4 regions of the Streptomyces sp. NPDC058620 genome follow, and region 1 is predicted to be linked to each of the others. Evidence: riboswitches for the same ligand, from Rfam matches in the RefSeq annotation. Region 1 holds a riboswitch; each other region holds the start of a gene.
The links. Region 1 has a riboswitch for cobalamin ahead of ACFWSK_RS10985 (ribonucleoside-diphosphate reductase subunit alpha). Riboswitches for the same ligand answer to the same signal wherever they lie in the genome.
Positions count from the first base shown of each region.

Region 2: linked by a shared signal. The riboswitch ahead of ACFWSK_RS10045 (cobalamin biosynthesis protein) and the one ahead of ACFWSK_RS10985 (ribonucleoside-diphosphate reductase subunit alpha) in region 1 are both predicted to bind cobalamin.
Region 3: linked by a shared signal. The riboswitch ahead of ACFWSK_RS00395 (FecCD family ABC transporter permease) and the one ahead of ACFWSK_RS10985 (ribonucleoside-diphosphate reductase subunit alpha) in region 1 are both predicted to bind cobalamin.
Region 4: linked by a shared signal. The riboswitch ahead of ACFWSK_RS25795 (CbtB-domain containing protein) and the one ahead of ACFWSK_RS10985 (ribonucleoside-diphosphate reductase subunit alpha) in region 1 are both predicted to bind cobalamin.

Region 1 is NZ_JBHXQO010000008.1:18,378-26,000, forward strand. Features, by position in the region: gene ACFWSK_RS10985 (ribonucleoside-diphosphate reductase subunit alpha) at 1-2,334, opposite strand, end outside; cobalamin riboswitch at 2,475-2,611, opposite strand; gene mctP (monocarboxylate uptake permease MctP) at 2,688-4,322, opposite strand; gene ACFWSK_RS10995 (DUF3311 domain-containing protein) at 4,319-4,573, opposite strand; gene ACFWSK_RS11000 (GntR family transcriptional regulator) at 4,836-5,600, opposite strand; gene ACFWSK_RS11005 (sugar ABC transporter substrate-binding protein) at 5,887-7,182, shown strand; gene ACFWSK_RS11010 (carbohydrate ABC transporter permease) at 7,306-7,623, shown strand, end outside.
Region 2 is NZ_JBHXQO010000007.1:36,473-44,095, forward strand. Features, by position in the region: gene ACFWSK_RS10035 (anion permease) at 1-1,148, shown strand, start outside; gene ACFWSK_RS10040 (hypothetical protein) at 1,167-1,397, shown strand; cobalamin riboswitch at 1,530-1,662, shown strand; gene ACFWSK_RS10045 (cobalamin biosynthesis protein) at 1,791-2,735, shown strand; gene ACFWSK_RS10050 (cobyric acid synthase) at 2,732-4,510, shown strand; gene ACFWSK_RS10055 (putative cobaltochelatase) at 4,507-6,546, shown strand; gene cobO (cob(I)yrinic acid a,c-diamide adenosyltransferase) at 6,546-7,145, shown strand; gene ACFWSK_RS10065 (cobyrinate a,c-diamide synthase) at 7,139-7,623, shown strand, end outside.
Region 3 is NZ_JBHXQO010000001.1:87,053-94,675, reverse strand. Features, by position in the region: gene ACFWSK_RS00415 (phosphotransferase family protein) at 68-1,039, opposite strand; gene ACFWSK_RS00410 (hypothetical protein) at 1,539-2,204, shown strand; gene ACFWSK_RS00405 (ABC transporter substrate-binding protein) at 2,379-3,401, opposite strand; gene ACFWSK_RS00400 (ABC transporter ATP-binding protein) at 3,429-4,202, opposite strand; gene ACFWSK_RS00395 (FecCD family ABC transporter permease) at 4,202-5,311, opposite strand; cobalamin riboswitch at 5,412-5,559, opposite strand; gene ACFWSK_RS00390 (AraC family transcriptional regulator) at 5,606-6,349, opposite strand; gene ACFWSK_RS00385 (MFS transporter) at 6,404-7,561, shown strand; gene ACFWSK_RS00380 (hypothetical protein) at 7,571-7,623, shown strand, end outside.
Region 4 is NZ_JBHXQO010000033.1:43,546-51,168, forward strand. Features, by position in the region: gene ACFWSK_RS25755 (ABC transporter permease) at 1-569, shown strand, start outside; gene ACFWSK_RS25760 (pirin family protein) at 1,064-2,029, opposite strand; gene ACFWSK_RS25765 (tetratricopeptide repeat protein) at 2,183-2,536, shown strand; gene ACFWSK_RS25770 (TetR/AcrR family transcriptional regulator) at 2,593-3,327, opposite strand; gene ACFWSK_RS25775 (short-chain dehydrogenase/reductase) at 3,362-3,520, opposite strand; gene ACFWSK_RS25780 (SDR family oxidoreductase) at 3,620-4,369, opposite strand; gene ACFWSK_RS25785 (GNAT family N-acetyltransferase) at 4,560-5,063, shown strand; gene ACFWSK_RS25790 (CbtA family protein) at 5,206-5,979, opposite strand; gene ACFWSK_RS25795 (CbtB-domain containing protein) at 6,006-6,221, opposite strand; adenosylcobalamin (AdoCbl) riboswitch at 6,225-6,372, opposite strand; gene ACFWSK_RS25800 (histidine phosphatase family protein) at 6,459-7,046, shown strand; gene ACFWSK_RS25805 (4'-phosphopantetheinyl transferase) at 7,075-7,623, opposite strand, start outside.

The sequences.
Region 1 (7,623 bases):
CGCCTGTACGGGGACGGGGGCGGCCGACGCCGCGCGGGCGATCCGGGTCGCCGGGCGCGAGCGCAGGTAGTACGTCGTCTTCAGCCCCTGCTTCCAGGCGTACGCGTACATCGAGGAGAGCTTGCCGATCGTCGGCGTCTCCAGGAACAGGTTCAGCGACTGGCTCTGGTCGAGGAACGGCGTACGCGCCGCGGCCATGTCGATCAGGCCGCGCTGCGGGATCTCCCACGCCGTGCGGTACAGCGCCCGTACCTCCTCGGGGATCCAGGCGAAGCCCTGCACGGAACCGCTCGCCTCGCGCAGCGCCTCCCGGGTCCGCGCGTCCCACACGCCGAGCTTCTTCAGCTCGTCGACCAGGTAGGCGTTGACCTGGAGGAACTCACCGCTGAGCGTCTCGCGCTTGAAGAGGTTGGAGACCTGCGGCTCGATGCACTCGTACACCCCGGCGATCGAGGCGATCGTCGCCGTCGGGGCGATGGCCAGCAGCAGCGAGTTGCGCATTCCGGTCGTCGCGATCCGGGCGCGCAGGGCGTCCCAGCGCTCCGGCCAGTTCAGCTCGGTGCCGTAGTGGTCGGGGTGCAGCACACCGCGGGCGGTGCGGGTCTGCGACCAGGCGGGGAGGGGGCCGGAGCGCTCGGCGAGATCGCAGGACGCCTCGTACGCGGCGAGCATGATCCGCTCGGAGATCTTCGTGGACAGCGCCCGCGCCTCGGGGGAGTCGAACGGCAGGCGCAGCTGGAAGAAGACGTCCTGGAGGCCCATCGCGCCCAGGCCCACCGGACGCCAGCGCGCGTTGGACCGGCCGGCCTGTTCGGTCGGGTAGAAGTTGATGTCGACGACCCGGTCGAGGAAGGTCACGGCGGTGCGGACCGTGGAGTCCAGGCGCTCCCAGTCGATGTCGCCGTCGGCCACGAACGCGCCTAGGTTGACCGAACCGAGGTTGCAGACGGCCGTCTCGCCGTCGTCCGTGACTTCGAGGATCTCGGTGCACAGGTTCGAGGAGTGGACCACGCGGCCCGGCTCGGCGGTCTGGTTGGCCGTGCGGTTGGAGGCGTCCTTGAACGTCATCCAGCCCTGACCGGTCTGCGCGAGCGTACGCATCATGCGGCCGTACAGGTCCCGTGCCGGCATCGTCTTGCGGGCCAGCCCCGCCGCCTCGGCGGCGCGGTACGCCGTGTCGAAGTCGTCGCCCCACAGGTCGACCAGCTCGGGCACGTCGGCGGGCGAGAACAGCGACCACTGGCCGTCCGCGTCGACGCGGCGCATGAACTCGTCCGGAATCCAGTGCGCCAGGTTGAGGTTGTGCGTACGCCGCTGGTCCTCGCCCGTGTTGTCGCGCAGCTCCAGGAACTCCTCGATGTCCGCGTGCCAGGTCTCCAGGTAGACGGCCGCGGCGCCCTTGCGGCGGCCGCCCTGGTTGACGGCGGCGACCGAGGCGTCCAGCGTCTTGAGGAACGGCACGATCCCGTTGGAGTGCCCGTTGGTGCCGCGGATCAGTGAACCGCGGGCGCGGATACGGGAGTACGAGAGGCCGATGCCGCCCGCGTGCTTGGAGAGCCGGGCCACCTGGTGGTAGCGGTCGTAGATCGAGTCGAGCTCGTCCAGCGGCGAGTCCAGCAGATAGCAGGAGGACATCTGCGGGTGCCGCGTGCCGGAGTTGAAGAGCGTGGGGGAGGAGGGGAGATAGTCGAGCCGGCTCATCAGGCCGTACAGCGCGGCGACCTCGTCCAGCGCCTCCGGGGTGTCGTCCTCCGCGAGACCGGACGCGACGCGCAGCATGAAGTGCTGCGGGGTCTCGATCACCTCGCGGGTCAGCGGGTGGCGCAGCAGATAGCGGCTGTAGAGGGTCCGCAGTCCGAAGTAGCCGAACCGGTCGTCGGCGCCGCCCACGAGCGAGGCGCCGACCAGGGCGTCGAGCCGGGAGGCGTGGACCCGGACGAACTGGGCGGTGCGGTCCGCGATCAGGCCCTCGCGGTGGCCGACGGCGACGGAGGCGGAGAAGGAGACCGCGCCCTGGCCTGACGCCTCGTCCGCGATGGTGCGGGTGAGGAGGCGGGCGGCGAGCCGGGAGTAGGCGGGGTCCTCGGAGATGAGGCCCGCGGCGGCCTCGGTGGCCAGCGAGCGCAGCTCCGCCTCGTCCGACTGGGCATTGCGGCCGCGCAGCGCGGCGGCGGCGACACGGCCGGGGTCGGTGTCGGGCAGATCCGCCGTGAGGTCGGTGAGGGTCCGCAGCAGTGCGGTCCCCGGGGCGTCCGTGGACGTTGCGGTCCCGGCGGACCGGTTCTTCTCGGCGGACTCTGCTGCTGAAACCGGATCGGCTGGCGCGATGGTCACCGCGGTGCTCTCCCTCGCTCGGCTCGGGGCCGGCGGGGAACGGGGGCAGCCGGGCAGCGTGGGGCCCGGAGGCGGCAGCACTGCGTGCGGCGTCCACCGGCCCATCCGCGAGGCCCGGACGTCTCTGCGCCCGGTTCGGTCGAGCCGGGCGCGCTGCCGACAGGTCTTCGGACTTCGGATGTGCAAAAGCACACCGATCACACCGTTGCGGGACAGTTCCGGATTCGCACCGGATTCCCCTGCGGCGACAGCGAGCATGAGCATACATGTGGGGGCTGCCCGTCGAGGCAGCCCCCACATGTTGTGTCGTGTGTCCGGAGCCCGGCCGGAGTGCTGTCAGGGTGCCGTCATAGTCAGTGGCCGCCCGGCGCACCCACCGTGGCGGGCGGGAGCACCGTCTTGACGCCCGGGTCGCCCGCGTCCGCCGTGTAGTCGGACGGGGAGGTCTCGTCGATCCCGGCCGGTGCCTTCAGCGCGTTGAGGACGAAGGTGAGGACGACCACGACCACCACGTTCAGGACGAACGCGGTGAGACCGATGTAACCGATCTCGCCGATGCCCGGGATCTCCTTCGAGGAGCCGCCGAAGTGCTTCTGCGTCGGGCTGGCCACGCCGTACGCGGCGACCGTCCCGTACAGCATGCCGACCGCCCAGCCGGCGATCAGGGCCCAGCGGTGGAACCACCGGGTGAAGAGACCGCCGACCAGCGCAGGCATCGTCTGGAGGATCCAGATCCCGCCGAGCAGCTGGAAGTTGATCGCGACCGTCTTGTCCATCGTGAGGACGAAGGCGAGCGCACCCACCTTCACCAGGAGCGAGACCAGCTTGGAGACCTTGGTCTCCTGCGCCGGGGTCGCGTCGGGCTTCAGGAAGTCCTTGTAGATGTTCCGGGTGAAGAGGTTCGCCGCGGCGATCGACATGATGGCCGCCGGGACCAGCGCGCCGATGCCGATCGCGGCGAAGGCGACGCCCGCGAACCAGTCGGGGAACATGTTCTCGAACAGCTGAGGGATCGCCAGCTGTCCGTTGTCGACCTTGACCCCGGCCGCGATGGCCATGAAGCCGAGCAGCGCCAGCAGGCCCAGCATCAGCGAGTACAGCGGCAGGATCGTGGTGTTGCGGCGGATCACGTCGCGGCTGCGGCTGGAGAGCGTCGCCGTGATCGAGTGCGGATACATGAAGAGCGCGAGCGCCGAACCCAGCGCCAGGGTGGCGTAGCCCCACTGGCCCATCTCACCCGGGACGAGCGCACCGCGCGGCTTGCCGGTCGCCTCGTTGGTCTGGGAGAACGCCTCGCTCGCCTTGGCGAAGATGTCGTCGAAGCCGCCCAGCTTGATCGGGATGTAGATGATCGCCACGGCGATGACCAGGTAGATCAGCCCGTCCTTGACGAACGCGATCAGCGCGGGCGCCCGCAGGCCCGAGGAGTAGGTGTACGCGGCGAGCACCGCGAACGCGATCAGCAGCGGCAGGTCCCTGATGAACCAGTGCGTCGTCTCGCCACCGCCGACGCCCATCACGTCCAGCACCGCCTGGATGCCGACGAGCTGGAGCGCGATGTACGGCATCGTGGCGAGGATGCCGGTGAGGGCGACCGCCAGTGAGAGCCCCTTCGAGCCGAAGCGGCCCCGGACGAAGTCCGAGGTGGTGACGTACCCGTGCTTGTGCGACACCGACCACAGACGCGGCAGGAACGTGAAGATCAGCGGGTAGACGAGGATCGTGTAGGGGACGGCGAAGAAGCCTGCCGCTCCCGCCGCGTAGATCGCCGCGGGGACGGCGACGAAGGTGTACGCCGTGTAGAGGTCGCCGCCGAGCAGGAACCAGGTGACCCAGGTGCCGAACGACCGTCCGCCCAGCCCCCATTCGTCCAGGCTGTTCTCGTTCTCGGCCTTCCGCCAGCGGGCGGCCATGAAGCCGATGACCGTGACGGCCACGAAGAAGAAGATGAACACGGCGAGTGCTACGCCGTTGACGCCGTCCTTCATGCTGACGCACCTCCCTTGCGGGCGCGCTGGTCACGCTGCCACAGCGTGTAAGCGATCATCGTCAGCGCGGTCGAGATGACGACCCAGAGCATCTGGTACCAGTAGAAGAACGGGATGCCGATAAAGGTCGGATCGACCTTCGCGTACGAGCTCACCCAGAGCATCGCCACGAACGGCGCGATGAGACAGAGGGCGATAACCACCCGCACGGGTGTGATCGTTGGTCGTTTTTCGGCGGTGTTTTCGGGCATGTGGTGCTCCGTCCCCTCGCTGGTCACCGGTGTAATGCGCACGAAATCTAGGCGAGGGGTCCGTCCAGCGTCACCCCCTGTCCGCATTGCGGTAGTGCAACGGTGATGTCTCGGTGAGACTCACGAGCGAAGCCATGGTCCGGTTCACGCCCCTCGCCTTCTCGTGCACAGCGAACGGCCCCCGTGGGAGAGGTGATTCCACGGGGGCCGTTCGTCGTGCGGTCGCGACGGACGAGGTGGTCGCGACGGGTGGAGCGGTGGCTCAGTCGGTGGGCCGCTTCAGGCGGGCCACGAACTTGTAGCGGTCGCCGCGGTACACCGAGCGCACCCACTCCACCGGTTCGCCGTGTCCGTCGATCGAATGCCGGGACAGCATCAGCATCGGCAGGCCGACGTCCGTACCCAGCAGTCCGGCCTCGCGCGGGGTGGCGAGCGAGGTCTCGATCGTCTCCTCGGCCTCGGCCAGCCGGACGTCGTACACCTCGGCGAGCGCGGTGTAGAGCGAGGTGTACTTCACCAGTGAACGGCGCAGCGCGGGAAAGCGTTTGGCCGAAAGGTGGGTGGTCTCGATCGCCATCGGCTCACCGCTGGCGAGGCGCAGCCGCTCGATCCGCAGCACCCGGCCGCCCGCGGTGATGTCGAGCAGGCCGGCGAGCGCGTCGTCGGCCGTGATGTATCCGATGTCCAGTAGCTGGGAAGTGGGTTCCAGCCCCTGGGCCCGCATGTCCTCGGTGTACGAGGTCAGCTGGAGCGCCTGGGAGACCTTCGGTTTGGCGACGAAGGTTCCCTTGCCCTGGATGCGCTCCAACCGGCCCTCGACGACCAGTTCCTGGAGCGCCTGGCGCACCGTGGTGCGCGAGGTGTCGAACTCGGCGGCCAGGGTCCGCTCGGGGGGTACTGGGGTGCCGGGCGGCAAGGTGTCGGTCATGTCGAGCAGATGGCGCTTGAGCCGGTAGTACTTCGGTACGCGTGCCGTACGCGTACCCGCACCGGTCTCGTTCTCCGTACTGCCCCCGTCGGCACCCATGGCCCGCCTTCCCGCCTGCTGCGTTGCTGCCGTCACCGGCTCCTCCGTCTATCGCGGCTCACATGGTGGCACGGTCCGGTCACGGGTCGTCGCCCTCTCCTAGGTGTCGGTCCGATAACGGACGCGAGTGCACTTCTTATACACCCTTGACACCCCTAAAGGTCTAGGCCAAGCTCCCGGTACTGGTCTAAACCATTAAAGACCAAGTCCCAGCCCCACAGGCAGTACTCGTCGTACGTTTCCGCGGTGGGCGGGGGGTTGCTGGTATCCCTGAGGAGGGTGTGGCATGAAGCGCAAGCTCATAGCGGCGGTCGGCGTCGCGGCGATGATGTCCGGTATTGCGGCGTGTGGTGGGGACGGCGGCAACGCTTCGAAGGACCCGAAGGACCGCTCCGAGGAACTGACCGTCTGGCTGATGGTCGACGCGCAGAGCACCTGGCCGGAACTGGTCAAGGACGTCAACGCGCAGTTCAAGAAGAAGTACCCGAAGGTCAAGGTCAACGTCCAGTACCAGCAGTGGGCGGACAAGGCCAAGAAGCTCGACACCGCCCTCGGCGGCGACAAGTTCCCGGATGTCGTCGAACTCGGCAACACCGAGACGATGCAGTACATCCTGAACGGCGCCCTCGCCGAGATCGACCCGAAGAAGTACGACAACTCGGATACCTGGATCAAGGGTCTGAAGGACACCTGCACCTTCGAGGGCAAGCAGTTCTGCGTGCCCTACTACGCCGGTGCGCGTGTGGCGATCTACAACAAGGACATGTTCAAGGCCGGCACGGGCAGCGACGCGCTTCCGCAGACCGAGGCCGAGCTGCTCACCGCCCTCGACAAGGTCTCCGCCGAGTACGCCAAGAAGGACAAGCGCTTCTCGTCCCTCTACCTGCCGGGCCGTTACTGGTACGCGGCCATGTCCTACGTCGCGGCGTACGGCGGCTCCATCGCCGAGTACGACGAGGGTGCGAAGGAGTGGAAGGGCAACCTCTCCTCCGCCGAGTCCCAGAAGGGCATCGAGCACTTCATCAACCTGGTGAAGAAGTACAACAAGGCCGACATCACCAAGGACGAGCAGGACCACGCCAACGTCATGGCCAACGAGAAGGCGGCCCTGATCTACGGCAACGGCTGGGAGGCAGGCTCCGTCACCGACGGCGCCAACAACGGCAACCCGAAGCTCGAGGGCAAGATCGCGCCGGCCGGTATGCCGGGCCCCGAGGGCAAGGCGCTGCCGTCCTTCATCGGCGGCTCCGACCTCGCGATCACCGCGAAGTCGAAGGTCACGGACCTCGGTGCGGAGTGGGTCTCGCTCTTCACCAGCGAGAAGTCGCAGGAGGTGCTCGCCTCCAAGAACATCCTCCCGAACAACGAGAAGCAGCTCGAGCCGCTGAAGGCCAAGCCCGAGACGGCAGCCGTCGCCAACGCGGTGCCGGACGCCTGGTTCACGCCGATCGCGCCGGGCTGGACGTCCATCGAGAAGGACGAGGTCCTGGAGAACATGCTCCTGGCGATCCTCAAGGGCACCTCGGTGGCCGACGCGGCCAAGAAGGCCGACGACGAGATCAACGCGCTGATCAACAAGTAACGCGACAGGGCCTTCGGCTCTCCAGGCGGGGGCCCGGCACGCACCGGGCCCCCGCTTCCTTTCGTAGACGTATGCCGTGATCTCCGGGTGCAGCCCCCGGAATCCCGATGGAAGGTCAGCCACGTGACTGCCGCCGACACCAAGGCCGCCGGGCCGCCTCCGGTACCCGTACCACGTGGTCCGGAAGAGACCGGGCCGTCGTCCCCCGCGAACGACGCCATGCCGCGCGCCAGGAGGCAGCGGAAGAAGGGCGAACTCCTTCCGTACTTCCTGATCCTGCCGGCGATCCTCGCGATCGCCGCGGTGTACGTCTATCCGCTGATCAAGACCGTGATCATGTCCTTCCAGGACATGGGCCGGGCGGCCCTGTGGGGCAACGGCGAGACGCCGTGGGTCGGCTTCGAGCAGTTCACCAACATCCTCGGCGACCCCGAGTTCTGG
Region 2 (7,623 bases), on a different contig from region 1:
CCGGCGCTCTGAAGCCCAAGACAGCGGTGGCGATGTCCGCCGTTCTCAATCTGATCGGCGCGTTCCTGTCGGTGGAGGTCGCGAAAACGATCTCCGGCGGGATCGTCAACGAGGACGGCCTGAGAACCGAGGTCATCTTCGCGGCGCTCGTCGGCGCCATCCTCTGGAATCTGCTGACCTGGCTGGTGGGCCTGCCCTCCAGCTCCTCGCACGCCCTCTTCGGCGGCCTCATCGGCGCCGCGGTCATGTCGGCCGGCTGGTCCTCGATCGACGGCGGCACCGTCGTCACCAAGGTCCTGCTCCCCGCCATCGCCGCCCCGCTCGTCGCCGGCCTCGCGGCCCTGCTGGCCACCAGGCTGACGTACCGGATCAACCGGAAGGTCACCGACGAGGCCCAGCTGAAGTCGACCGCCAAGGGCTACCGGGCCGGCCAGATCGCCTCGGCCGGGCTCGTCTCCCTCGCCCACGGCACGAACGACGCGCAGAAGACCATGGGCATCATCACCCTGGCCCTGGTCACCGGCGGTGTCCTGGCCCCCGGCTCCAACCCGCCGGTCTGGGTCATCGTCTCCGCCGGTGTCGCCATCGCCCTGGGTACCTACCTCGGCGGCTGGCGCATCATCCGCACCATGGGCAGCGGCCTCACCGAGCTCAAGCCGCCGCAGGGCTTCGCCTCCCAGACCAGTGCGGCCACGGTCATCCTGGCCTCCTCCCACCTCGGCTTCTCCCTCTCCACCACCCAGTCCTGCTCCGGCGCCGTCATGGGCGCGGGTCTCGGACGCAAGGGCGGTGTGGTCCGCTGGTCCACCGCCACCCGGATGTTCATCGCCTGGGGCCTGACCCTGCCGGCCGCCGGTCTGGTCGGCGCGGGCGCAGAGTTCCTCACCAAGCAGGGCAGCTGGGGCGTCGCCGTCGTCGCGGTCCTGCTCGTCGCGGGCTCCGGCGCCATCTGGCTGCTGTCGCGCCGCAAGCCGGTCGACCACACCAACGTCACGGACAGCCAGCACCCCGAGCCCGCGGGCGTCGTCACGATGGCCATGGCGGCCGTCACGCCGCCGCCCACCGGCACCGCGGCCATGGAGATCAAGTCCACCATCCCGGCCCCGGCCGGTACCACCGCCGACCCGGCCCGCCCGGCCACGGTCTAAAGGGCAGGAACTACCACCATGAAAATCGACTGGGCAGCTCTTGCCTCCGTCTTCGGCGTCAGCCTCGTGGTCACCGTGGCGCTCGTCGGCCTCTTCACCCTCGGCATCGTCGGCCTGTCCAGGCAGGCCGCGACCGCCTCGGCCGGCAGCTCCGGCGGCTCTCTCGCCCTGGCCCGTACCGGCGCATACCTCTGCTTCGGGCTCTGCGCCGCGGCGGTCACCTACGGGATCTACCTGATCGTCGTCTGACGCAGCGGCCGCAGCGCACGCTGCCGCATATGTCTCCCTCGCCGTTGATCTGCGCGCAGCCTCGCAGGTCAACGGCGAGTTGACGGGCGTTCGCACAGCGTGGTGGACTGCCCGTGCCGTTTACGGCGACAGAAGAGGAAGCCGGTGCGAATCCGGCGCGGTCCCGCCACTGTCACCGGGGAGCACTCCCCCCACACCGGAAGTCACGGTCCGCCCGCGGACTGGAAGGCCGGGGGGAACTGCCGATCCGGAAGCCAGGAGACTCTCGTCGCCGGTCACGTCGAACCAGGGCGCGGACCCTGAGTGAGGACATACGCCATGCTGCCCGGCCGCTGTGCGCCCGATCCTGTGTCACCTGTCGCCAGAACGTCCCGTGCATCGGCGGGCTGAGCCATGCGTGCCGACCGCATATTCGCGTACGGCGCCACGACCGGTCTGATCGGCGATCTGCTCCTGGGCGATCCCCGCCGGGGTCACCCCGTCGCCGCCTTCGGGCTGGCAGCCGCGGAGGTCGAGAACCGCCTGTGGCGGGACCACCGCGGGTGGGGCGCGCTCCACACGCTGATCTGCGCCGGAGGCGCCGCGGGAGCCGCCGCGCTCACCGCACGCGCCGTCCGCGACCGCCCCGCCGTCGCCGTCGCGCTGACCGCCGCCACCACCTGGTCCGTCATCGGCGGTACCTCACTGGGCCGCGAGGCACGCGCCATCGGCGGTGCGCTCGACGCCGGGGACCTCGACACGGCCCGCGAGCGGCTGCCCCACCTGTGCGGACGCGACCCGCAGGCGCTCGACGGGCCGCAGATCGCCCGCGCCGTCGTCGAATCCGTCGCCGAGAACACCTCGGACGCCGTCGTCGGCGCCCTCGTCTGGGGCGCACTGGGCGGCGTACCCGGTCTCGTCGCCTTCCGGGCCGTCAACACCCTCGACGCCATGGTGGGGCACAGGTCGCCCCAGTACCGGCGGTACGGCTGGGCCTCCGCCCGCCTCGACGACCTCGCGGGCTGGCCCGGGGCCCGCCTCACCGCCGCACTCGCCGTCGCCGCCGGCGGCCGGCCCCTGCAGGCGGTACGGGCCTGGCGGGCCGACGCGGGCAAGCACCCGAGCCCCAACGCGGGACCGGTCGAGGCGTCGTTCGCGGGCGCGCTCGGCGTACGGCTCGGCGGGACCCTCGCGTACGGCGGCCGGGTCGAGCACCGGCCGGTGCTCAACGGGGTGGCCGGCCGCGCGGTGGAGACCCCGGACATCGAACGTGCGGTGCGGCTGTCGCGCCGGGTGAGTGCGCTGGCCCTCGGCGTCTGTGTGGCCGGACGGCTGATCGCGGGACGGAGACGGATATGAGCGGCGGACTGCTGGTCGCGGGAACCACGTCGGACGCGGGCAAGAGCGTCGTCACGGCGGGGATCTGCCGGTGGCTCGTACGGCAGGGGGTGAAGGTCGCGCCGTTCAAGGCGCAGAACATGTCGCTCAACTCGTTCGTCACCCGCGAGGGCGCGGAGATCGGACGCGCCCAGGCCATGCAGGCGCAGGCCGCCCGGGTGGAGCCGACGGCGCTGATGAACCCAGTGCTGCTCAAGCCCGGCAGCGACCGGTCCAGCCAGGTCGTCCTGATGGGGAAGCCCGTCGGCGAGATGAGCGCACGCGGCTACCACGGGGGGCGCCAGGAATCGCTGCTCGGAACCGTCGTGGACTGCCTGGAGCAGCTTCGGGGCACGTATGACGCCGTGATCTGCGAGGGGGCGGGCAGTCCGGCCGAGATCAATCTGCGGCGTACGGACATCGTGAACATGGGCATCGCACGGGCTGCACGCTTCCCCGTACTGGTGGTCGGGGACATCGACCGCGGCGGTGTCTTCGCCTCGTTCTTCGGTACGACGGCGCTGCTGAGCGCGGAGGACCAGGAGCTGGTCGCCGGGTATCTCGTGAACAAGTTCCGGGGCGACGTCTCGTTGCTGGAGCCGGGTCTCGACATGCTGTACGAGCTCACGGGGCGGCGGACGTACGGGGTGCTGCCGTTCGCGCACGGGCTGGGAATCGACGAGGAGGACGGGCTGCGGGTGTCGCTGCGCGGCGCCGTCCGGGAGTCCGCCGTCACCGCGCCGCACGGCGAGGACGTCCTGCGGGTCGCGGTGTGCGCCGTACCGCTGATGTCGAACTTCACCGACGTGGACGCACTGGCCGCCGAGCCGGGTGTCGTCGTGCGGTTCGTGGACCGGGCGGAGGAGCTGGCCGACGCGGACCTGGTGATCGTGCCGGGCACGCGCGGCACGGTGAAGGCACTGGCCTGGCTGCGGGAGCGGGGACTGGCGGACGCGCTGGTGCGGCGGGCCGCCGAGGGGCGCCCGGTGCTGGGGATCTGCGGCGGTTTCCAGGTGCTCGGTGAGCACATCGAGGACGAGGTGGAGTCGCGGGCCGGGCACGTCGACGGGCTCGGGCTGCTGCCGGTACGCATCCGCTTCGAGAAGGCCAAGACGCTGGCCCGGCCGGTCGGTTCGGCGCTCGGGGAACCGGTCGAGGGGTACGAGATCCATCACGGGGTCGCCGATGTGCGGGGCGGGGAACCGTTCCTGGACGGATGCCGGGTGGGCGCGGTGTGGGGGACGCACTGGCACGGGTCCCTGGAGAGCGACGCGTTCCGTCGGCGGTTCCTGGCGGAGGTCGCGCGGGCGGCGGGGCGGCGGTTCGTCGCCGCGCCCGACACGAGCTTCGAGGTGCTGCGGGAGGAGCAGTTGGACCGGCTGGGGGATCTGATCGAGGAACACGCGGACACGGACGCGTTGTGGCGGCTGATCGAGGGCGGGGCGCCGGCTGGGCTGCCGTTCGTGCCGCCGGGGGCGCCGCGGGTGGGTACGCCTGTGGGGGCGGGTGCGCCTGCGGGTGCGGCGCGCCTTCCCCTGCCCGCCCCTTCCCGTGACCGGGGCTCCGCCCCGGACCCCGGTCCTCGATCGCCGGACGGGCTTGAGAACGCCCGGAACGCGGTCCTGGAGCCGGGTGGGCTTGAAGAGGACCGGAACGTGGCCCGGGAAGTCGACGGGCTCGAAGAGGCCCGGAACGCGGTCCTGGAAGTGGCCGGGAACGGGGCGGATCTGCCGCATGCCGAGAAGGAGACTCTGTGAGTACGCCGTATCCGTTCACCGCCATCGTCGGGCAGGACGACCTGCGGCTCGGGCTCCTGCTGAACGCCGTCAGCCCGGCCGTCGGCGGGGTCCTCGTGCGGGGGGAGAAGGGGACCGCCAAGTCCACCGCCGTGCGGGCCCTCGCGGCGCTCATGCCCGAGGTCTCCGTCGTTCCGGGGTGCCGGTTCTCGTGTGATCCGGTCGCGCCCGACCCGGCGTGTCCCGATGGGCCCCACGAGGCCGCGGGCGGTGTGTCGCGGGCCGCGCGCACCGTCGAACTGCCCGTCGGGGCCTCCGAGGACCGGCTCGTCGGGGCACTGGACATCGAGCGGGCACTCTCCGAGGGTGTGAAGGCGTTCGAGCCCGGGCTCCTCGCCGACGCCCACCGCGGCATCCTGTACGTCGACGAGGTCAACCTGCTCCACGACCACCTCGTGGACCTGCTCCTCGACGCCGCCGCCATGGGCGCCTCGTACGTGGAGCGCGAGGGCGTCTCCGTACGGCACGCGGCGCGTTTCCTGCTGGTCGGGACGATGAACCCCGAAGAAGGCGAACTGCGGCCGCAGTTGCTGGACCGGTTCGGGCTCACCGTCGAGGTCGCCGCCTCCCGCGACACCGATCTGCGGGTCGAGGTCGTACGGCGCCGGCTGGCCTACGACGACGACCCGGCCGGCTTCTCCGCCCGATGGGCGGACCAGGAAGAGGAGTTGCGCGAGCGGATCGCCGCCGCGCGCGCCCTGCTGCCCCAAGTCGTCCTCGGTGACGGCGTGTTGCGGCAGATCGCGGCGACCTGTGCGGCCTTCGAGGTGGACGGGATGCGCGCCGACATCGTCATGGCCCGTACCGCCACGGCGCTGGCTGCCTGGGCCGGGCGGGAGGAGGTGCTCGCCGAGGACGTGCGCCAGGCCGCGCTGCTCGCGCTTCCGCACCGGCGCCGGCGCAATCCGTTCGACGCGCCGGGGCTCGACGAGGACAAGCTGGACGACACGCTGCGGGACGCCGCGCCGGACGAGAGCCAGGGCGAGGGCGACAATGATCCGGACCCGGACGGGCCGGATGACGGCGGTGACGGTGGTGGTGGCGGTGGCGTGCCGCCGCAGGCCGACGGCCCTGATGGACCGGCCGGGGCCGGCACGCCGGACCACGCGCCGGAGAGCGGCGGCGACGCGCCCGGACAGGGGCGGCCGTCCGGGGGCGGTGAACAGCAGCCCGTACGCGCGGCGGAGCCGTTCCGCACGAAGATGCTGAGCGTGCCCGGACTGGGCGAGGGAGCGGCGGGGCGGCGCTCCCGGGCGCGTACGGAGCACGGCCGTACGACCGGCTCGCGGCGGCCCCAGGGGGCGCTGACGAAGCTGCACCTGGCGGCGACCGTGCAGGCGGCCGCGCCGCATCAGCACGCCAGGGGCCGGTCCGGGCGGGGCCTCGTGGTCCGGCGCGACGATCTCCGGCAGGCGACGCGGGAGGGGCGCGAGGGGAACCTCGTGCTCTTCGTCGTGGACGCCTCCGGGTCGATGGCGGCCCGGCAGCGGATGAGCGCCGTGAAGGGTGCGGTGATGTCGCTGCTGCTGGACGCGTACCAGCGGCGGGACAAGGTCGGTCTGATCACCTTCCGGGGCAAGGACGCCGAGGTGGTGCTGCCGCCGACGTCGTCGGTGGACGCGGCCGCGGCGCGGCTGGAGTCGCTGCCGACCGGCGGGCGCACCCCGCTCGCCGCGGGGTTGCTCAAGGCGCACGACGTCCTGCGCGTGGAGCGGCTGCGCGACCCCTCGCGGCGGCCCCTGCTCCTCGTGGTGACGGACGGGCGGGCGACGGGGGGTCCGGACCCCCTGGCGCTCGCGGCGCGGGCGGGGCGGCTGCATGCCGCCGAGGGCACCGCGTCAGTCGTCGTGGACTGCGAGTCGGGGATCGTACGGCTCGGCCTCGCCGCACAGCTCGCCAGGGATCTCGGCGGCAGCGCCGTCACGCTCGACGAACTGCGGGCCGACACGATCGTCGGGCTCGTGAAAGACGTATCTGCAGCCGGGAGGGCCGCGTAATGCCACAGGGACAGCCGAATTCGGTGCCGGACGACGGTCTCACCACCCGTCAGCGGCGCAATCGCCCGCTGCTGTTCGTCCACACGGGCATCGGCAAGGGGAAGTCGACGGCGGCCTTCGGTCTCGCGCTCCGCGCCTGGAACCAGGGCTGGCCGATCGGGGTGTTCCAGTTCGTGAAGTCGGCGAAGTGGAAGGTCGGCGAGGAGAACGCCCTGAAGGTGCTCGGCGCGAGCGGGGAGGGCGGCACCGTCGACTGGCACAAGATGGGCGAGGGCTGGTCCTGGGTGCAGCGGGACAACCAGCTCGACAACGAGGAGAAGGCCCGCGAGGGCTGGGAGCAGGTCAAGCGCGACCTGGCCGCCGAGACGTACAAGCTGTACGTCCTCGACGAGTTCGCCTACCCGATGCACTGGGGCTGGATCGACACCGACGAGGTGGTCCAGGTGATGCGCGACCGTCCCGGGACGCAGCACGTGGTGATCACTGGGCGCAACGCTCCGGACAAGCTGATCGAGGCCGCCGACCTCGTGACCGACATGTCGAAGGTCAAGCACCCGATGGACGCGGGCCAGAAGGGCCAGAGGGGCATCGAGTGGTGAGCGTTCCGCGTCTGGTCATCGCCGCGCCGGCGTCCGGCAGCGGCAAGACCACCGTCGCCACGGGGCTGATGGCGGCCTTCGCGGGCCGCGGACTCGCCGTGTCCCCGCACAAGGTAGGCCCGGACTACATCGACCCCGGGTACCACGCCCTGGCGACCGGCCGCCCCGGTCGCAATCTCGACGCGTACATGTGCGGTCCCGAGCTGATCGCCCCGCTGTTCGCCCATGGGGCGAGCGGCTGCGACCTCGCCGTGGTCGAGGGCGTCATGGGGCTGTACGACGGTGCCTCGGGACAGGGCGAACTGGCGTCGACCGCCCAGGTGTCGAAGCTGCTGCGGGCGCCCGTGGTGCTCGTGGTGGACGCCTCCTCGCAGTCCCGCTCGGTCGCCGCGCTCGTGCACGGTTTCGCCTCCTGGGACCCGCAGGTGCGGATCGGCGGGGTGATCCTGAACAAGGTGGCGTCCGACCGGCACGAGGC
Region 3 (7,623 bases), on a different contig from region 1:
CCCGCACCCGATCGGTTCCCTCCCTGGGGGCGTGTCGCGTCTCCGGCCGGTCCACCCGGCGGAACGGTCAGCCGAAGCGGTGGAACAGCTCCTCCACGTACTCCTCCAGCCTGCTCGCGAGCAGGGCGGGGGTCAGGTCCTCGCGTCCCAGTTCCCGCCACGGCACCGCGACCTTCTCGGCGTCCGGGGCGAAGGCGAGCGCATCCAGAACGCGCCAGTACAGATGAGCCGCAGGGTCCTCGCTGAGCGTGCCGCCGTGAGCCACGTAGCAATCAGCCAGCCGCATTCCCTCCTGGACACCGTGCAGAAGAGCCAGCGCCGTCGAGCAGTGGGCCACGTCAAGATCGGCCGGTCCCCAGGACGTCTCCACCCAGTCGACGACACCGGTGATCTCCAGCGCGGAGCCCCGGCCGCTGAAGAGCACATTGCCGGGGTGGAAGTCCCGGTGCAGAAAGCAGGGCCGGTAGTCAGGAGGATCGCGCCGGATGATGTCCACCGCGCGCCGCCACACGTCCGGTCGTGCGGTGGACGCGGGCAGCCGCACCCGGTCGGGCGAGGTCCATGCCTCGTACACGCGCGGTCGGGCCTCGACGGGCACGCGCACCCGGTGGATACGGGCGAGTTGGGCGGCCAGGAGACCGGTCCGCGCCCCCGCCTCCTCTTCGTCCAGCCGCACACCGCCGGGCAGCAGCGACATCAGCAACGACGGGTGGTCGCAATGCGCCGCCGTCGCGTCGACTCCCGCGAACACGGCGGCCGGCACGTCGGTCGGCGCGAGCAGACGCAGGATGTCCGCCTCGCGGGTGAGCAGTCCCCGCGCGTGCCGGACGTAGAAGGGTGTGACGAATGACCTCAGTACGAACCACTGCGGCTCTCCCGCCCCACTGAGACGCAGCCGCCTCATCTGCGACGTCCATCCGCCGCGCAGCCGTTCGGTGGTGTCGATGCGACGCCCTCCGCCGGCACGCTCCTCCACCCAGGCCCGCGTGCGGTCGTCAACGCCCGGGCCCGCAACCGCCCCACGCCCACCCGCAACCATGCGGTCAACCTATCGACCGGCCCGGCCCCTCGTCAGGCGGATCCCGCCCCGCCTCGGAACCGCCCTGCCCTGACCGGGCGCGACTGCGCGGTGCACGGGCGGGCGAAGTGGCCGCACCACGAACCAGGAGTTTCGTGGACCTTAACGAGAAACAGCGGAAGCGATAACGCAGGACAACGGTTGTTCGAGAGTCTCCGAAATACCGTCAATTCGTTGTCCTGGAATAACCTTCCGCCGTTACGCTGAGGCCGCTTCGCCGAGTGGCGTGGCGGCTGCCGAAGCGCCCAGGGAGGGGCGCTGACCGCAGTTTCCGGGGGTGTGGGGGGAAAGTTCATGGATCGCGTCGCCATGCGGAGGAACACGTCCCGGCGTGCGCGAAGCGGCTGTCGCCGTTGTGCCGTGAATTCCTGAAAAGGCAACCGGAAGCCCCTGGGCGGGCCCGGTTTCTCGCTGCCCCCGGAATCCGTTTGACGAAAGGTAAGGAATACCTGTGCGACGCATAACCTCCGTCCTTCTTTCTCTGAGCGCCCTGGTGGCGGCCTCCGCGATGACCGCACCCGTGGCCGGAGCCGCCCCGCAGGCCGACCGGCCGGCCGCGGTACCCAGCGGGTGGGAGGCAGTGGACGGCGCCGAACTGGCGCGGATCGCCGGGGAGGCGGAATCCCTGCGGGCCCCGTCCGCCACCGGTGAAGGGCTCACCACCTCGGCCGAGGAGCCCGAGCTGCTGGCCATGCAGTCGGTCCGCAACGGGCGGTTCACCGCGACCGAGCTCAACTACGCCGCCCCCAACACCGGTGTGCTGCGGGCTCGTTCCGCCGCGTACGGCGGCGCCTGGGAGGGATTCGCCTTCGAGTGGGACGCGACCACCGAGACGTATGCCCTGAAGTCTCTGGCGAACAACCTCTACGTGGCGGTCGAGAAGAACTTCACCGGCAGCGCCCAGAACGAGCTGCGGGCCCGCTCCACCAGTGCGGGCGGCTGGGAGCGGTTCGTCGTGTACTACAACGAGGACCTGGGCCACTGGGCGCTCCAGTCCACGCTGAACGGGCTGTTCGTCACCATGGAGAACAGCTACACCGGATCGCTGCAGTACGTACTGCGCGCCCGCTCCGCCGACATCACCGGCGCCTGGGAGGAGTTCGTCCTCCACGACATCAGCGCCTGACGCCCGTGTCTCCGCCACCCATCGGTGCCTGTGCGCCGGTGGGTGGCGGTGGGCCGACAGCCGGAGCCGACGAGCGGCAGTGACCGCTCAAGCGGCGTCACCCTCTGGTGCGACCGCTTCAACGTCTCCTTCGGGGCGGCCGGGCTCTCCCCTGTCCGAGCGCCGGGCCCCGGGTCACGAGGCGAACTTCCTCAGCTCGGCGGCCAGGGAGCTGATGGCTGCGGGATTGCGCGGGCTCTCCACCAGGTCCACGTAGTCGAGGACGACGATCCGGTCGTTCTTGATCGCCGAGACGTTGGCGAGCGGCTTGTAGGACTTCAGGAACTTCCGCTTCTGGTCCGCGCTGGTGTCGCCGTAGTCATTGATCACGATCACCTCGGGGTCGCGGTCGACAACCGTCTCCCAGCCCACCGTCGTCCAGCTGTCCTTGAGGTCCTTCATGATGTGGTCCCCGCCCGCCTTGGTGATGATGTCGTGGGGCCCCGCGAACGCGCCGGAGGTCAGCGGCTTGTCCTGCCCGTCGTCGTAGAGGAAGACGCGCGGGCGGTCGGTTCCCTCGGCGGCCTTCGCCTGTGCTGCGGCGACCTGCTTCCGGAACGACGCGATGAGGGTGTCGGCCCGGTCCTCGACATCGAATATCCGCCCCAGATTGCGCAGGTCGGTGTAGAGCGCGTCGAGCGGCGCCATCACCCCGCGCGCCTTGCCCTGCCCGTTGCGGCAGGACTCGCTCAGCAGGTAGGAGCCGATGCCCACGCGCTGCAGTTCGGCAGGGGTGAAGCCCTCCCCCTCGTTGAAGCCGTAGTTCCAGCCCGCGAAGACCAGGTCGGCACGGGCGTCGAGGACCAGTTCCTTGTTGATGGTCTCCTTGGAGAGCCACTCGGTCTTCTGGTAACCGCCCTTCCAGGGCACGGAGGTGAGATCGCCCTTGTCGTCGGGCATGACGTATCCCGCCATGTGGTCCTCGAGACCGAGCGCGAACATGATCTCGGTGATGCCGACGTCGTTGGTGACCACGCGTTGCGGGGCCTTCTCGTAGGTCTTCCTCTCACCGCAGTTCTCGACCGTCACCGGATAGTGGCTGCCGGCGGCTCCGGAGCCGCCCTTCCGGTCGCCCTGTGAGGCGACCTCCGCTCCGCAGCCGGTGAGGGCCAGGGCGACGGCGAGCGCGAGTGCGGCGGGTCGTACGGGGTTCGTCATGGTGACGGGGACTCCTTGGGACATCGGTTACGCGGCGAGGAGACGGTCGAAGAGCAGCTGGATCGCGCCGGTCTCCGGGTGCGGTACGCGGTGCGCCCGTACGCCGAAGACCTCGGCCAGCAAATCGGGTGTGAGGACGTCGTGCGGAGGGCCGGAAGCGACGATCCGGCCGCCGTCGATGACGTGGATGAGATCGCAGTGGAGTGCGGCGAGGTTGAGATCGTGCAGCGCGGTGAGAACGGTCAGCCCGCTCTCGCGCACCAGGGCCAGCACCTCCAACTGTTGTGCGATGTCCAGGTGGTTGGTGGGTTCGTCGAGGACCAGGACCCGGGGCTGCTGGGCCAGCGCGCGGGCGATCAGCACACGCTGCTTCTCACCGCCGGAAAGGGTGAGGAAGCCGCGATCGGTGAGGTGGCCGGCGCCGACTCCCGCCAGCGCGGCCTCGCACGTACGCCGGTCCTCCTCGGTGGTCCGGGCCATGGACCGCTGGTGCGGCAGCCGCCCCATCGCCACGACCTCGGCGACCGTGAAATCGAACTCGGTGACCGCCTCCTGGGGAAGCGCGGCCAGCCGGCGGGCGCTCTCGCGCGCGCTCATCGCGGAAAGGTCGTCCTCGCCGAGCCGGACGGTGCCGGCCGAGGGGCGCAGGGCTCGGTAGACGCACCGCAGCAAGGTGGACTTTCCGCTGCCGTTGGGCCCGACGAGGCCGACGAACTGCCCTGTACCGGCGCGCAGTGTGACGTCGTCGACGAGTCGCGCGCCGGCGATCTCGACCGTCAGTTCATCGATGTCGATCCGCATCACGCGCCTCCGAACGTGTAGGAGCGGCGGCGCATGAGCAGGACGAAGCAGGGAACACCGATGACCGCGGTCAGTACGCCCACGGGCAGTTCGGCCGGTGCGAGCACCACACGGGAGAGGATGTCCACCCAGATCAGCAGGACGGCGCCGGCGAGCGGTGCGACGGCGAGGAGCCGGCGGTGGTCCGCGCCGACCAGCATCCGTGCGGCGTGCGGGACCATCAGGCCGACGAAGCCGATCGCACCGCTCACCGCGACGACGGCCCCCGTGACGGCCGCGGAGACGAGGAAGAGCTCCTTGCGCAGCCTTCCCGCGTCCACGCCCAGCGCTGCGGCGGTCTCGTCGCCCATGGCGAGGGCGTTCAGCCGGCGCGCCGACCATGCGAGGTGGGCGAGGCCGGCGAACACGGCGGTCGCGGCGATCGGCACGGATGCCCAGGTGGCTCCGCCGAGGCTGCCGAGCATCCACATCATCGCGGAGCGGGCCGCCTCGCCGCGCTCGGCCGCGAACACCATGAACGTGGTCACGGCCGAGAAGCCGTAGTACATCGCGGTGCCCGTCAGTACGAGCCGCAGCGGGGTCAGGCCGCGATCGGTGCGGGCGATGGCGTACACCAGCACCATGGCCAGGAGGGCGGAGACGAAGGCCGCCGACGACAGGGCCCAGATGCCGAAGGCGCCGAACGCGCCGAAGATGAGGACGGCGTTGGCGCCGACGGCCGCGCCGGAGGAGATACCGAGGACGAACGGGTCGGCCAGGGCGTTGCGGACCATGGCCTGCACGGCGACGCCGATGGCCGAAAGGCCCGCCCCCACGACGGCAGCCAGGACGGCTCGCGGGAAGCGCAGTTCCCAGACGATGGTGTAGGCCGCGACCTGGTCGGGGGCGATGGTTCCGCCCGTCAGCCCGGCCCAGAGATGGCGCACCACCTCTCCCCAGGAGAGCCCCGAGGCCCCGGTTCCGGCGCCGAGGACGAGGGAGACCGGGAGCGCGATGCCCAGGCAGGTCAGGAGCAGTGGCAGTGAGACGCGCTTGGGGGGCGCGGGCCCGGCGCCGGTGGGGGCGGCGAGCAGCGGTGCGGCGGGTATGCGTTCGAGCGATGTGGCCACGGGCGGGTCGCTTTCGCCTCGGGCCGTGCGCCTACGTTCCAAAGGAGCAGCCCGGGACTCGGGGCCCCTGCGCAGCACCTCTCGCAGTCCACGGCGAATTGACAGGAGCCATCACCACCGCGGGAAATCGGGCTTACGGAGACCTGTGTGGGCTCCGCCTACCGTTGCGGGTCAGCGCCGGACTTCGACCGGACTTCCCCCGCGGGGCGCATGCAGCTTAGCGCGGAACGGTTCGGCTACGTCGGGAACAAGGCACTACCCGCGGTCCACGTGGTGCGACCGGGCTCCCGGCGCTCAGCCCCTGGGATGTGTGCCCGGCGTGTGGCCGAAGGCGCGGCGGAAGACGTCGATGAAGGCGCTGGCGGAAGACCAGCCGCAGAGGTGCGCGACCGCGGTGACGGGCGTGTGACAGGCCAGCAGGACCAGTGCGTGGTGGAGCCGCGACTGGGTGCGCCACTGCGGGAACGTCATGCCGAGGTCGCTGCGGAACAGCCGGGACAGCGTGCGGTCGCTCGCTCCCACCTCACGGCCCAGTTCGGCGAGGGTACGGCCGTCCGCCGGATCGGCGCACAGGATGTCGCACAGCGTCCGCAGCAGCGGCACGGTCGGTGTGGGCAGGTGCAGCGGCTCCTGGGGCGAGGCTCGCAGCTGGTCGAGCAACACCGCGCGCAGTCGGGCCCGTTCGGGGCTGTCGGCGCCCGGGGGGCGGGTATGGGCGACGATCAGTTCGCGCAGCAGGGGGCCCACGGCGAGCACGGTCGGCGTGTCCAGGGCGAGCGGGTTCTCCGTCCTGGGCAGCCCCACGAGGTGCAGTTCGAGTTCGCCGTGGGCCTGGTGGGCATGCACGGTGCCGGCGGGGATCCAGATGGCGCGGGTGGCCGGGGCGACCCACGAGCCCGCGTCGGTGGTGACGGCCAGCACTCCGCGTCCGGCGTAGACGATTTGGTGGTCGTCGTGCCGGTGGGCATCTATCGCGGCGCCGGGCGCCATCCGCTGGGTGCGGGTCGGGGCGACCGACGTGTGGCGGATGTTCGTCATTGCCTGGCAGATTATCGGAAGTGCGACACGGTGCCGGGATCCGATCATGACGGGGTGCGAAGAAAACCGTCCCTCACACTGTTGTCCGTCGGGCATGCCTGCGTCGACGTCTACCAGGGCGCCGTGGCGTCCCTGGTGCCGTTCTTCGTCGCGGAGCGCGCCTACAGCTATGCGGCCGTCTCGGGCATCGTGCTCGCCGCCTCCCTGCTCTCGTCCGTGGCACAGCCGGTGTTCGGTGTCCTCACCGACCGTTGGCCGATGCCCTGGCTGCTGCCCGTCAGCACACTGCTGGGCGGTCTCGGAATCGCGCTGAGCGGGGTGAGCGGCTCGTACGCGCTGACCCTGGTGTTCGTGGCGGTGTCCGGGGTGGGCGTGGCCGCCTACCACCCCGAGTCCGCCCGGGTGGCCCGGATCGTCAGCCGGGGCAGTCACAGCGGGATGGGCTGGTTCTCGTTGGGCGGCAACCTCGGCTTCGCGGCGGCCCCACTCCTGGTCACCGCCGTCGTCTCCGTCGGCGGTCTGCGCCTGACACCGCTCCTGGTACTGCCCGCGCTGGTCGGCGTCTCCCTGTGTGTGCCGGTGCTCAGGGCGCTGGAGCGGCGCCGGTCCGACGGAGGCGGTACGGCGGTGGCGGCCGGGCCCGACGACCGGGCGTCGTTCGTGAGACTGTCACTGGCCGTGGTGTGCCGGTCGGTCGTCTTCATCGGCCTGAGCACCTTCCTCTCGCTCTACGCCACGGAGCGCATGGGCGGCAGTGGGACGGCGGGCACCGCGGCGCTGTTCGTGCTCTATCTCGGCGGTGCGGCCGGGTCCGTGCTGGGCGGCGCGCTGGCCGACCGGTGGGACCGGGTCACCGTCGCGCGCTGGTCGTACCTGCTCGCTTCCGGCTCCGTCGCGGGCCTCGTCCTCGTACCGGGCCCGGCGTTCTACGTGTTCGTCGCCCTGACATCGGCCGGCCTGTACGTCCCGTTCTCGCTGCAGGTCACGCTCGCGCAGGACTATCTGCCCTCGCGCGTGGGCACGGCCGGCGGGATCACGCTCGGTCTGACCGTCAGCATCGGTGGTCTGGTGAGTCCCCTCATCGGCAGCATCGCCGACGCGACGTCCCTGCGGACCGCGCTGGCACCCCTGGCCCTGATGCCCGCGCTGAGCTGGCTGCTGTTCCGCACCCTGCCCGAACCGACCGTGCCCGCTTCACTGCGCAGCCCCTGATTCCGGCCGGTGCCGCCGCGCCCGCCGGGCCTGAAGGGAGGGCATGGGTTCCTCGTCGGGGA
Region 4 (7,623 bases), on a different contig from region 1:
TGATGACCATCGGCAGCACCGTGATCGGGGCCGCGGTGTACGTCTCCATGGATATGACTGAGGGCCTCATCGCCCGCTTCCGTACGATGGCGGTCTACCGCCCTTCGGTACTCATCGGGCACGTCGTCGGCAGCGTGCTGCAATCCGTCATGAGCGTGGTCCTCGTCGGCGCCGTCGGCGTGGCCATCGGCTTCCGCTCCGCGGACGCAACCGCCCTGGAGTGGCTGGCAGCATTCGGGCTCATCGTGCTCTTCGCCCTGGCGCTGACCTGGATCGCGGTCGGCATGGGCCTGGCCAGCCCGAACCCCGAGGCGGCCAGCAACATGGCCATGCCGCTGATCCTTCTCCCCCTCATCTCCAGCGCTTTCATCCCGGCCGACACCATGCCGGGCTGGTTTCAGCCGATCGCCGAGTACCAACCTTTCACCCCGGCCATCGAGACCCTGCGCGGCCTTCTCCTCGGCACCGAGATCGGCAACAACGGGTGGCTCGCGATCGCCTGGTGCGTCGGCCTGATCGCGCTCGGCTACCGCTGGGCGACTGCGCAGTTCAACCGCGACCCCAGGTAACCCGGCATAAGCGCGCGGGCGCCCCTCGCCCCGCCCGACGGCGGCCCCCTCCGGCGCACCGGCGCGTACTGCCTACTCAACGAGTAGCAGCTGGGCTTCAGATCTCTCGAACCCGCTCCCAGAGGGCGTCCCACGTCTACCTCGCCTGCGGGTTTTGCCCTAGCTGTCCGAGCTTCCGCGAACCCGCGCGTTCCTTACTTCCATGCCACGAGTCAGGAAAAGCTCCAGCCCCAGGTGCCCAGTCCGCTCATCACAGACAGCAGACAGCCAGACCATGACGCGACAGCCTGACACTCTCGCCTGACACCCCGTCAGTAGAGTCAGCATTGGGTCAGCATTAGGTCTACTAAAGCTGCTCGCGCACGACCACACTTTGGAATCCTGGGCACGTGCGGCGGAGGCTTCCGGAGAAGCGCTGGACCGATTCCGCTTCTGAGTATGGGACCGAGCTGCCGCGACCAGGGCCCGCCCGGACCCGGCCACATCAGCGCAGCTCAGCGCACCCTTCCCCGCGGTTTCAGCGCCACAGGTGGCAGTTCAGGAGCGGGGAGCCGGCCTCCGTCGTAGCCATGCACTTCCCCGAACCGGGCACCGGCCGCCCAGTCTGCACGTGCCTGTGCGATTTCCTCGTGGGACCGCCCGATGAAGTTCCACCACATCACGATCTCCTCGGCGAAGGGCTCGCCGCCGAGCAGCATGAGCCCGGCGTCCGAGAGGGCGCGCAGGGGCAGTTCGGTGCGGCCGCAGCCTAGGTAGAGCATGGAGCCCGGCAGTACGGGGACCCCGTCGACCTCCGCCTCGCCGGACATCGACAGGACGGCGTACTCGAAGTCGGGGTCGAGGGGTACGCGGGCCTCGGCGCCGCTCGTCAGGGCCAGGTCGGCGCCGATGATCGGGGTGTACGTGGTGCCGGGCGAGGCGGCGCCGTCGAGTTCTCCGAGGATCACGGTCGCGACGAGGCCCGGCGCGGTGACCGTGGGAAGGTTGGTGTGGTGCTGGAAGTGCGGATCGACGTTCCGATGCGCTTCGGGCAGTGCGACCCAGAGCTGCGCGCCGTGGAGGTACCTGGCGTGGGGCTTCGGGCTCTCCTCGGAGTGGCTGATCGCCTTGCCCGAGGTCATCAGGCCCAGCTCGCGGGGGCGGATCGCCTGGAGGCTGCCCACGCTGTCGCGGTGCAGGACCTCGCCGTCATGCAGCCAACTGACCGTCTGCAGACCCATGTGCGGGTGCGGCGGCACCTGCATCCCGGGCTCGTCGGCGATGTCGTCGGGGCCGTAGTGGTCCACGAAAGCCCAGGCGCCGACCATCCGGCGGCCCAGATTCGGCAGCAGCCTGCGGACCTCGGTGGATTCGCCCAACTGGACACGGCGCGGAGCGAGTAGTTCGCGTACCGGCTCGGCGACGACGAAGCCCCGTCCTCCGCAGACGGAGGGTGTGGCCTGGCGATCGAGATTACTCATGGCGCTCAACCTATTCCCGCAGGGACCCGTAGTGCCCACCCCCACGCCGAAAGTTTAGTGGAATATTCAATCATTATGCTGTGTTGACGCACCCGAACGGACACCGCGGAGACCGCGGACCGGATCCGCCAACGGCCCCGCCAAGGAGGACCAGTGAACGACACCTACTACGAGTTCGGCACAGCCGCCGAACGCTGGGACCGTGCGCAGATGTTCTTCGACGCGAAGGAGTACCTGACCGCCGCCCGCATCCTGGGCGGGCTGGTCGATGAGGTACCGGAGCAGGTCGCTCCGCGACTGCTGCTGGCCCGCGCCTACTACCACTCGGCGCGCCTCGGCAAGGCCGAGGCGGAGCTGCGTGCCGTGCTGGAGCGCGACCCCGTCGAGGACTACGCGCAGCTGATGCTGGGCCGGACCCTGGAGCGGCAGGGCCGGCATGCGGAGGCCGTGCCCCATCTGCGGATGGCGGCGGCGCTGACCGGGGATTTCGGGCCGGAAGCGTCGTAACGCCGTACCGCGAAGCGACCCCGGGTCGTCGGTGACGGCGCTCGGGGTCCGCCCGCTCAGGCCCGGGGCTTCGGCTCCGGGCCGCCCTGTGTGTTGGAGACACGGTCCAGCCATTCCGTCATCAAGGCCGCCTCCGCCGTACTGAGCCCTGCCCCGTGGGACTGCCGCAGCAGAGCACTCAAGGTGGCGGCGGTGGAAGGGACTGCGGCGGTAGGGGCCGCCGCACCCACCGGCGCACCGCCGGCTTCGTCCGGCGTCAGGACCGCGGCGTGTACCGCGTCGCGCACTCGCCGCGATGCCGTGGGGTCGGAGAAGGTCCCCGGGCGGGCCACCAGCATCAGCGCCACGCCCACGTTGGCAGACATGATCACCTGGGCCGCCAGTTCGGGAGCGACCAGCAGCCTGCCCCGCTCCGCCGCCCGCTCCAGGTCACGAGTGAGAATCCGGTGCGACTCCAGCGCCGAGGCCGGCGGGGTGCGCATCGCGGGCGAGTTCATCAGCCGGTACAGGTTCGGATTGCGCAGGGCGAAGTCCACATGACTGTCCCAGCCATGACGGAGATCCTCCACCGGGTCCGTGGACTCGCCGCGCTCCCGCTTGGTCGCCAGGTACGCGTCGAAGCCGTGGTCGACGACGGCCGACAGCAGGCCTTCCTTGTCGCCGAAATGCCGGTACAGGGCGGGGGGCCCCACCTGGGCGGCCTCACACACGGCACGCGTGGAGACATCGCCGTCCGGGGACTCCGCGACCAACTCGGCCGCCACCTCGAGAATGCGCGCTCGTGTACTCATCGGACGGACGCTATCAAGCGGCGCCCGGCGCAATTCAGACGCCGGAACGGAGGGTCAGCCGGTCGTCGATGCCGATGCGGGTGAGGAACTCCGCGCGGATAGGGCCGACGACGACACTGACCTCCTCGCTGCGGTCGCCCGCCGGGTCGGCATCCACCCGAAAGGGCCGCTTGCCGTGTTCGGTGGTGACCACCCTCACGACGGCATCGGCGGGAGCGAGGTCGGCGGTTCATGGAGGTCCCATGCATGGCAGTGCTCCCGGTCGAGGGGGTGGGTAGCAGGGCCGGTCGACTCAGACTATGCCGCCGTTGGCACGCACGACCTGGCCGTTGACCCAGCGGGCAGGGCCGGCGAGGAAGGAGACGACTTCGGCGATGTCCTCCGGCGTCCCCAAGCGCTCCAGCGGCGCCTGGGCTGCCAGCCGCGCCACCGTCTCCTCGTCCTTGCCGTCCAGGAACAGGGCGGTCGCGGTCGGTCCGGGCGCGACCGCGTTGACAGTGATGTCCCGGCCGCGCAGCTCGCGGGCCAGGATCAGCGTCATGGCCTCGACGGCACCCTTCGTGGCTGCGTAGGCGCTGTAGCCGGGAAGGGACAGGGACAGCACGGAGCTGGAGAAGTTGATGATCGCCCCGCCCTCGCGCAGGCGCCGCGCTGCCTGCTGATCGACGACGAAGGTGCCGCGGATGTTGGTTCGGTGCATCCGGTCCAGGGCGTCCAGGTCCGTGTCGACCAGCGGGGCCAGCGTCATCACACCTGCGGCGTGGACGACCACGTCGACTCCCCCGAACGCTTCCTCGGCGGCGTCGAAGAGGGCGGTGACAGCGACTTCGTCGGCCACGTCGGCCCGGTACGCGAAGGCCTCGCCGCCTTCGGCGACGATGGCAGCGACTGCGGCTTCGGCCTCGGTGAGATTGCCCGCGTAGTTGACGACGACGGCGAAGCCGTCCGCCGCGAGCCGTTCGGCGCTCTGGCGGCCGATGCCGCGCGAGCCGCCGGTGACGACGGCGACCCTGCGGCGGGTGGGGGTGGCCTGCTCACTCATCACGCTGCTCCCTGCTGGAGGGGACGGCTGCCTGCGCCACCCCGGGTAATCAACGCTAACACCAATAACGTAGCGTCGCTACCCTCCTGTCGGTAGCGATGTTATCCAGCAGCGATAACCCACCGGCATCCGTCCTCCGCCGCGCATATTCGGATGCGCTCAGCCCTCACGCCGTGATACTCCGCCAGTCATGGATGACCTTGTGACGACACGCCTCACGCTCCGCCTGATGAGTCCCGCCGAAGCAGCGGACATAGTTGCGGGCGAACCGGGGGCCGACGCCCGGTGGGCCCCGGGGTACCCCACCGACGGGGACAAAGGCGGTGCGCGCCGCTACCTCAGCACGTGCGAGACGTCCGGGGACCCCCGGCCGTTCGGCTCCTTCGAGATCAGGCGGCGGGAGGACGAACAGGTGATCGGTGGGCTGGGATTTCACGGCGTACCCGATGAGAACGGTCAGGTGACCATCGGCTACGGTCTGGCCCCCGGCGCCCGGGGGAAGGGGTACGCCTCCGAGGCGCTGCGCGCCCTGCTGGAGTTCGCCCGCTCGCAAGGCGTCGCATCCGTGCGGGGCGACGCGAACCTCGACAACATCGGATCCCACCGCGTCATGACAGCGGCCGGGATGCGGCTCGTCGGGGTGGACGATCAACTGCATCACTACCTGGTCGACTGGACCGGCAAGGACGCATAGGGCACGTCGGCCCGCCGTCCTGCCGGCGTCCGGCGCCACGAACCGCGCAACCCGCCGGGCAGCGCCCGGCGGGTTGCGTAGCGAACGGATACGGCTCAGTCAGGGGTGTCGAGGGACCGGTGGGCCGGTCACCTGCCACCGCTCAGGTCACCGCCCCCGCAGTCCGGGACGCCGCTCCGGTGCCCGCGCGCGAGCTGTCCGCCTCAGGCTCCAGCAGTCGTTCGGTCAGATATCCGAAGACGAGACCGAAGCAGCCCCACAGCGTCGCCTGGATGGCGAGCGTGGACAGCCGGAACTGCCAGAGCAGCGTGGCCGGGAAGTCCTTGCCGACCTCGTTGAACGAGGGCAGGAAGGCGTAGGCGAGTCCGATGAGAAGGACGAAGCCGGCGAACGCGGCGATCGACGCGTTCCAGTTGCCCAGACGGGGTGCGAGCCGCTTGCCGATGATGACGGCGGCGACGGCCAGCAGCACGCTCAGCGCGACCATCAAGAAGAAGAGGGCCGTGCGCTGTCCGATGGTGCCGGGATCACCTACGGCCGGCGGGTTTGCCGGGTACTTCAGGAACGGCACGACGTACACCGTCAGCAGCGCGGCACCGGCGACGAAAGCGGCTGTGGCCCGGGGGCCGAAGTCGCCGATGCGGCCGAGCGCGTAGCAGAAGACGAGTGCGGCGATGCCGCCGACCGCCACGCCGAACACCAGGATGCCGGTGGCGAGGCCGCCGGTGGCCTGCATGGTGCGGCTGACGAGTTCCTCGCCGCCGCCGTGGTCGTGGTGGTGAGCCGCTTCCAGCGCGATGGCGGCGTCCACCTGGGACTCACCGAGGAAGTAGGCGACGACGAGGGCGAGCGCGCCCGCCACGAGGCCGGCCAGCATCCCGCGGACGAGCAGAGCTCTGACAGAGATGGAGTTCACGAGGTTGTCCCCTGCGTATCGGGTTCTCAGTGGCAGGGGAAACCGAGCAGGTGCCGGCCGTCGTGGACCCACTCGTGGACGCCTTCACCGGCGATGACCGAGATGGCCCCCTGCTCGGCGCCGACGAAGTACAGCAGGACGAGCATGAGAATGCCGAAGAACGCCGCCCAAGGGGCAAGGGCCTTCAGCGAGATGGGGGTGATGGCGGGTGCGCCGGTGGCGGGGGCAGCAGACTGTGCCATGGCAGAACCTCCTGTGGGAACACGCGTCCCGATCGTGGTGCCTCAGACGACAGTGCCGGGTCTGACTTCCCGTACAGGTACGAGTTCACAGTGGCGCGACCGTGCCGGATTCTCACCGGCTTCCGTCACACCGTCGTCATGGTCGTCGTGACCATACCGCTTGCGGCTGGGCACCGCCATGGTGCAATCGGCAGGGCGACGGGCCCCGACGGCCACACGTCACGTACGGAACAGGCCATGGTTCACGGAGTGGAGAGCGCGTTGACGGTACGGGTGATATTGATCTCGCCTGCGATGAATCCCGGTCTGCGAGAGGCCCGGTTCGAGGGTGACGCGCCCCTCGACGAGGCCGGAACACGTCGGGCGCGTGCCGCCGCGGGTGGCGTACCGGATGCGGACCTGTGCCTGAGCGGCGGCTCCGAGCGCTGCCTTCGGACCGCCGAGGTCCTCGGCCTTCAGCCCGTGTCCGAACTCGCCCTCGCCGACTGGGCCATGGGGCGCTGGCGCGGGAAGCGGCTGTCCGACGTGAGCGACAGCGAACCCGAGGCCGTGGCGTCCTGGCTGGCCGACCCGGACGCGGCCCCCCACGGTGGTGAGTCGCTGTCGAACCTGTCCGCCCGGGTCGGCGGCTGGCTCGACGGTCTGGAGGAGGGCAGCGGCCGGGTCCTCGCCGTCGTCGAGCCCGCCGTCGTACGCGCCGCGATCGTTCATGGACTCGGTCTGCCCTCGTCGGCGTTCTGGCGCCTCGACGTGCCTCCTTTGACCCGCACCGAACTCAGCGGACGCCAGGGGCGCTGGAACCTGATGTGTGGTCAGGCTCTTTGAGGCCGATACGTGTTGAGCCGGACGACCGTCAGGCGGGAAGTGTGATGGCCGTGGCCGCGATGCCGTCGTGAACCAGCCATCTGCCCGTGAGCACCGGAGGCATTCCGGGCGCGGTCCGCAACAGCGTCGCGGTGAATGTTCCTCCGGCCGCGGTCGCGGACGTACGGACGAACGTGATGTCCGCTTCGGTGAAGTCGAGTTCGGTCCGGGTGAGGGGGAACCACGTCTTGAACACGCTCTCCTTGGCGCTGAACAGCAGCCGGTCCCAGTGAACGGCCCCGGTCCCGTCGGGCTCCGTGCCGGTTCTCCGTCCCGTCAAGTCGTCGTGCGACAGGAGCCGCTCCCGCTCCGAGGGGAGCGAGACGATCTCCCATATGCCGGAGGGCAGCGGCGCGTTGGGTTCGGCATCGACCCCCAGGCCACGGAGGTCCTCCGCCCTCGCCAGCGCTGCCGCACGGTAGCCGTCGCAGTGCGTCATGCTGCCGACGAACCCGGTGGGCCACAGCGGCATTCCTCGGTGACCACGCAGTACGGGAGCGGGCGGCAGGCCCAGAGCGGCCATCGCCCTGCGGGCGCA